2 regions of the Allobosea sp. NBC_00550 genome follow, and region 2 is predicted to be linked to the other one. Evidence: predicted binding sites of a transcription regulator. Region 2 holds the regulator's gene; the other holds the start of a gene.
What was found. Region 2 encodes PhoB, which activates phosphate uptake and scavenging genes when phosphate is short. Its sites were predicted from a motif close to TGTCATNNANCTGTCAT; they were not measured.
Positions count from the first base shown of each region.

Region 1 (3,401 bases), 880 kb from region 2:
CGCACCGGGCTCTCGATGAACCATAATTCGCGGCTCGACATCGCGGCGGCTTCCTCCGGCCTGATGCGGATGGCGGTGTCGCTGGCGGCGCATCATGCGCAGCACCGGCGCGCCTTCCAGAAGGCGCTGATCGACCAGCCGATTATGCAGAACGTGCTGGCCGACATCGCCATCGAGGCCGAGGCCGCCGCCTGGCTCGCCTTCCGGCTCTTCGCGGCGCTGGACCGGCAGGCGGAGTCCGCCAGCGAGCGTTTGCTGGCGCGGGTCGGGGCGCCGATCGCGAAATACTGGATCACGCGGCGGGCGCCCGCCGTCGTCACCGAGGCGCTGGAATGCCATGGCGGCAACGGGTTCATCGAGGAAAACCCGATGGCGCGGCTTTACCGCGAGGCGCCGCTCAACGCGATCTGGGAAGGCTCGGGCAATGTCATCTGCCTCGACGTGCTGCGCTCGCTGGCACGTGAGGAGGGGGCGGTGGATGTGCTGCGGGCGGAGTTGCTGGCGGCTGCCGGAGCGGATCGGCGCTATGACGCGGCGCTGAAGCGGCTGGAGGGCGATCTGCCGGAGCTGATGCGCAACGAGGGGCAGGCGCGGCGGCTGACGGAGAGGCTGGCGCTGCTGCTGCAGGGCTCGCTGCTGTTGCGGCATGCGCCGGCGGAGGTCGCGGATGCCTTCATCGCGACGCGGCTGGGGGATGGCTGGTCGGGGCAGTTCGGCGATCTGCCGGTTTCGGTCGATGCGGCTGCGCTGGCGCGAAGGGCGGTGCCCCGTTCATAGGGCGTCATGCCCGGGCTTGACCCGGGCATCTCTTCGTCGCTTTCCCGTCATGAGATGGTCGGGTCAAGCCCGACCATGACGCGCTAATTCAGCCTTCCGCTGCCTCGAAGTTCATCGCCACGCCGTTGATGCAGTAGCGCAGGCCGGTGGGCGGCGGGCCGTCCGGGAAGACGTGGCCGAGATGGCCGCCGCAGTTGGCGCAATGCACTTCGGTGCGGACCATGCCGAACTTGCGGTCTTCGCTGGTCTCGACCGCGCCTTCCAGCGGCTGGTCGAAGCTCGGCCAGCCCGTACCGCTCTCGAACTTCTTGCCGGATTTGAACAGCTTCTGGCCGCAGCCGGCGCAGGAGAAGGTGCCGGCGCGCTTCTCGAAGTTGAGCGCGCAGGAGCCGGCCCGCTCCGTGCCATGGCCGCGCAGGATCTGGTACTGCTCCGGCGTCAGCCGCGCGCGCCACTCTGCATCGGTCAGCTGGAACGGGAAGGTCTCGTCCGCCTTCTTCGGCTCGCCGAACATGCTCATCAGACCCATTGCGATCTCCTTTCAGCGGGCGGTGGGGCCGCCATCCGTCTCGTGCCTCGCAATATGGCGACTCGCCGGCCGGATTTCACCCCTCGGCCTGCCCCGCTATTTCACGATGCTGTGGCAATGCGCCGGGCGCCGTCACCTGACCGTCACGCGACTCCTCTAGCAGCCCCGCCACCCGCAGAGGGAGGAAACCGTGACGCAACAAGCGACACAGACGGCGCGTGCCGCGCGCCGCATGACCAGTTCGGGGCTCGGCTCGGCGGTCCGGCGCAGCAAGACGCTCTCGAAGGCCGGCATGCTGGAATGGCTGTTCGCGCGGGCCTTCTCGGGTCTGGTCTATCCGCAGATCTGGGAGGACCCGGTCGTCGACATGGCGGCGCTGCAGCTCAAGGCCGACGACCACGTCGTGGCGATCGCCTCGGGGTCCTGCAACATCCTCTCCTATCTAACGGCGGCGCCAGTCCGCGTGAGTGCCGTCGACCTCAACGGGGCGCATATCGCGCTCGGTCGGCTGAAGCTCGCGGCGCTGGCACGGCTGGAAAGCCATGAAACGTTCCTGCGCTTCTTCGGCCGGGCGAACGCGCGCGACAATGTCGCGCTCTACGACCGCGAGATCGCGCCGCATCTCGACGCCGTCTCGCGCGGATATTGGGAAGGCAGGGGGCTCAATGCCCGGCGCCGGATCAACCTCTTCGCCAACGGCTTCTACCGCTACGGGCTGCTCGGCCGCTTCATCGGCACGGGCCATGTGCTGGCGCGGCTGCTCGGCGGCAATCCCCGCGCGATGCTCGCCGCCCGCGACCTCGCCGAGCAGAGGGCGCTCTACGAGCAGCACCTCGCGCCGGTCTTCGAGCGCCGGCTGGTGCGCTGGCTGGTGCGGCAGCCGGCCTCGCTTTACGGGCTCGGCATCCCGCCGGCGCAGTACAAGGCGCTCGCCGCCGATGGCGAGGACGGCATCCTGGGGGCGCTGAAGCTGCGGCTCGAACGTCTCGCCTGCGATTTCGACCTCAAGGGCAACTACTTCGCCCAGCAGGCCTTCGGCCGGCGCTATGGCGAAGGCGCCGATGCGGCGCTGCCGCCCTATCTGCAGCCGGCGCATTTCGCGACGGTCAAGGCGCGCGCCTCGAACGTGTCCTATCGCCAGACCCCGGTCACGGCGTTGCTGGAGGACCAGCCGGCCGAGAGCTGCCACGCCTATGTGCTGCTCGATGCCCAGGACTGGATGAACGATGCCGACCTGACGGCGCTGTGGTCGCAGATCACGCGCACCGCGCGTCCGGGTGCACGGGTGATCTTCCGCACGGCGGCCGACGAGCGCCTGCTGCCGGGGCGGGTGCCGGCCGCGATCCTCGACCAGTGGCGCTACGAGGAAGAGCGCAGCCGCGAACTGTGCCGGCAGGACCGTTCCGCGATCTATGGCGGCTTCCACCTCTATGTCCTGAAGGGGCAGGCCCGATGAGCGCGGCCGAGGCATCGGCCGGCACCGCCGCCGGGCTGATGGACCGGATCTACCGGCATCAGCGCCATATCTACGATGCCAGTCGGAAGTTCTACCTGCTCGGCCGCGACCAGTTGATCGATGGCCTGCGGCCGCCATCCGGCGCGACCGTTCTGGAGATCGGCTGCGGCACCGGGCGTAACCTGATCCGGATCGCGCGGCGCTACCCGGACTGCGCCTGCTACGGGCTCGACGTCTCCGGCGAGATGCTGGCGACGGCGCGCGCCTCGGTAGCGCGTGCGGGACTGGAGGATCGGATCAGTCTTGCGCAGGCCGATGCCACTGATTTCGATCCGCAGGCCATGTTCGGCCTTCCCGGCTTCGACCGGATCGTGATCTCCTATGCGCTGTCGATGATCCCGCCCTGGCAGGGCGTCATCGCCGAGGCTTTGCGCCGTCTGGACGAGGGTGGGGCGCTGCATATCGTCGATTTCGGCGATCAGGATGGTTTGCCCGCCGCCTTCAAAGCGATGCTGCTGCGCTGGCTCGGCCTGTTCCACGTCACGCCGCGGGAGGATTTGCCGGGCACCGTGCGCGCGCTCGCGGAGGCGGCCGGCGCCGATTGCCGGCTCGCCGCGCCCTATCGTGGCTATGCGGTCC
Region 1 covers NZ_CP102772.1:2,051,643-2,055,043, reverse strand. Annotated here, with positions in the region: gene NWE53_RS09810 (acyl-CoA dehydrogenase family protein) at 1-777, shown strand, start outside; gene msrB (peptide-methionine (R)-S-oxide reductase MsrB) at 866-1,297, opposite strand; gene NWE53_RS09800 (BtaA family protein) at 1,497-2,762, shown strand; gene NWE53_RS09795 (class I SAM-dependent methyltransferase) at 2,759-3,401, shown strand, end outside.
Region 1: NWE53_RS09800 (BtaA family protein) is a predicted target of PhoB. The motif match lies at 1,437-1,453, and genes of this name have one in related genera.

Region 2 (3,401 bases):
GCGGCGGCAAGTAGAGCTTGAATCCAACCCGGTCGCGTCTGATCCTGAAGGACCATGTCGATGCTTTCGACCCTTGAACTCTCCCCGCAATCGCTCGATGCCGAGGCGCCCGTCCGGATCGCGGTGAAAAACCTCGATTTCTACTACGGCGAGCACAAGGCGCTGAAGAACATCAACCTCGACTTCCGCGACCGGCACGTCACGGCGCTGATCGGCCCTTCCGGCTGCGGCAAGTCGACCCTGCTGCGCATCTTCAACCGGATCTACTCGCTCTATCCCGAGCAGAGGGCGACCGGCGAGATCCTGCTCGACGGGCGCAACATCATCTCCAACGATGTCGACGTGAACGAGCTGCGCTCGCGCGTCGGCATGGTGTTCCAGAAGCCGACGCCGTTCCCGATGTCGATCTACGACAACGTCGCCTTCGGCATCCGGCTCTATGAGAGGCCGCCTAAGTCCGAGCTCGACGACCGCGTCGAAGGCGCCCTGCGCCGCGCCGCGCTCTGGGACGAGGTCAAGGACAAGCTGAAGAGCTCCGGCATGGGCCTCTCCGGCGGCCAGCAGCAGCGCCTGTGCATCGCGCGCACCATCGCGCAGAAGCCGGAGGTGATCCTGTTCGACGAGCCGACCTCGGCGCTGGATCCGATCTCGACCGGCAAGATCGAGGACCTGCTGGAGCAGCTGAAGAGCGACTTCACCATCGCCATCGTTACCCACAACATGCAGCAGGCGGCCCGCATCTCGCAGTACACCGCCTTCATGTATCTGGGCGAGGTCATCGAGTTCGCGCCGACCAACACGATCTTCATGAACCCCGGCAAAAAGCAGACGCAGGACTACGTCACCGGCCGTTTCGGCTGAGCGGCGACGGACTTCTTTGTTTTATCGCATTTTCATCGCGCGAACCGGTGCCCACTTCGCTTGAAAATGCTTCGAGGATAACGCCATGACCGATCACATCGTCCGTTCCTACGACACCGATCTCGAGGGCATCCGCCGCAGCCTCGCCGAAATGGGCGGCATGGCCGAGCGCATGCTGGGCGATTCCACCGTCGCCCTGGTGCGCCGCGACACCGCGCTCGCCCAGAAGATCATCTCGGCCGACCAGCGCCTCGACAATCTCCAGCGCGAGGTCGAGGAGAAGGCGGTGCTGACCATCGCCCGGCGCCAGCCGCTCGCCAACGATCTGCGCGAGCTGATCTCGGCGATCCGCATCGCGGCGGATGTCGAGCGCGTGGGCGATCTCGCCAAGAACATCGCCAAGCGGGCCGTCGCCATCGCCGGGCAGTTCCAGCCGCCGCATCGCGCGGTCGTCGGCCTCGAGCACATCAGCCGCCTCGTCCAGGCGCAGCTCAAGGACGTGCTCGACGCCTATGCCGCCGGCAACGAGCAGAAGGCGCTCGAGGTTTGGCGCCGCGACGACGAGATCGACGCGCTCTACACCTCGCTGTTCCGCGAACTCCTGACCTATATGATGGAAGATCCGCGCAACATCACCTTCTGCACACATCTGCTGTTCTGCGCGAAGAACATCGAGCGCATCGGCGACCACACCACCAACATCGCCGAGACGATCCATTATCTCATCACCGGCGACTCGCTCGACGTGAACAGGCCGAAGCTCGACACGACCAATATCGAGGTCGAGGCGATCACGGGCAGCTGAGGCAAGACATCATGGCCGCACGCATCCTGATCGTCGAGGACGAGGAGCCGCTCACCCTGCTGCTGCGCTACAACCTCGAGGCCGAGGGCTTCGAGGTCGACAGCGTCGCGCGCGGGGACGATGCGGAGCTGCATCTGCGCGACCACACCCCCGATCTCGTGCTGCTCGACTGGATGCTGCCCGGCCTCTCCGGCATCGAGCTCTGCCGGCGGCTGCGCTCGCGGCGCGACACCGAGCGCGTGCCGATCATCATGCTGACGGCGCGCGGCGAGGAGACCGAGCGGGTACGCGGCCTTGCGACCGGCGCCGACGACTACGTCGTCAAGCCGTTCTCGCTGCCGGAACTGATCGCGCGCATCCAGGCGCTTCTTCGCAGGGCGAAGCCAGGTCACGTCGCGGGGCTGCTGGCCGCGGGCGATCTCGAACTCGACCGCACGACCCGGCGCGTCCGCCGCGCCGGCAGCGAGCTGCATCTCGGGCCGACCGAGTTCCGGCTGCTCGAATTCCTGATGCAGGCACCGGGGCGGGTCTATTCGCGCGCCCAGCTTCTCGATGCCGTCTGGGGCCGCGACGTCTATATCGACGAGCGCACGGTCGACGTCCATGTCGGGCGGCTGCGCAAGGCAATCACGCCTGCCAACACCAAGGACCCGCTGCGCACGGTGCGCGGCGCCGGCTACGCCTTCGACGAGACCTTCGCGCGCAGCTGACGCGCGCGATCGTCAGGCGTTGGGACCGCCCTCGATATCGCCGGCCCAGGCCAGCGCGGTGTCGTACTCCTCCGGCTTGAACGTGCGCACCGTGACGAAGGGGATCGCGGGGTTGAGCAGGTCGACGAAGGCGGCGAGCCAGCTCTTGTCGGTGACCACGGCCTCGCGGGGAAAACGCTGGAGCTCCCAGAGCTCGCCGAGGCTGTAGCGCGCATCCTTCCAGGCGGCTGCCAATGTCATGTCGGTGAACTCGGTGAAGTCGGCGAGGATGCCGATCTTCTCGTGGCGGCCAAGCTTCGCATCGATATCGGCCATGATCTGATCGAGATCGTCGGCTGTCAGCGTCCGCGACAGGCGATAGGCGCCGACATGGTCCGGGGCGGGCAGAATGGTGAGCATGTCTCCTCCTCGGCGAAGACAACGCACCGCCCGGAGGGAAGTTTCGCGGGGAATCAGTCTGCTGAAGAAGGCGCCCGTGTCGCGGCGTCGAACTGCCCGGCCTCGCTGAGCAACCAGGTGACGAATTCGTCGAGGCCGGGGCGATCCGGCTGGCCGAGCGGGCGGGTGAGCCAGCAGCCGGTCGCGCTTGTGAAGCCGAGACAGAGCGGGTTGACGAGCGCGCCGGAGGCCAATTCATCCGCCACATAGCAGCGCGGCGTCAAGGCGACGCCGAGCCCGGCGACGGCGGCGCTGGTAATCACGGAATAGTAGCCGTAGCGCACGGTGTGCTCGGGCACGGCTCCGCGCAGATCGTGGGCCTCGGTGAACTCGGCCCAGAAGGTCGGCATCTGATAGTGCTGGAGCAGTGTCATCTTCTGGATGTCGGCGGCGCGGCGGAAACCGCCCATGCGCTCGATCAGGCTCGGCGCGGCGACGAGGGCGACATCGCGGCCGAACAGATAGTGCGCCTCCCTGCCGGTCCAGGGCGGGACGCCGTGGGCGATATCGAGATCGGGCTCTTCGGTCTCGCTCTCGCTGACATAGTTGGTGAACTGCACGTCGACGCCTGGGTGAGCCTCGGCGAA
Region 2 covers NZ_CP102772.1:2,930,304-2,933,704, reverse strand. Annotated here, with positions in the region: gene pstA (phosphate ABC transporter permease PstA) at 1-14, shown strand, start outside; gene pstB (phosphate ABC transporter ATP-binding protein PstB) at 55-861, shown strand; gene phoU (phosphate signaling complex protein PhoU) at 947-1,666, shown strand; gene phoB (phosphate regulon transcriptional regulator PhoB) at 1,678-2,376, shown strand; gene NWE53_RS14085 (SpoIIAA family protein) at 2,389-2,775, opposite strand; gene NWE53_RS14080 (LysR family transcriptional regulator) at 2,829-3,401, opposite strand, start outside.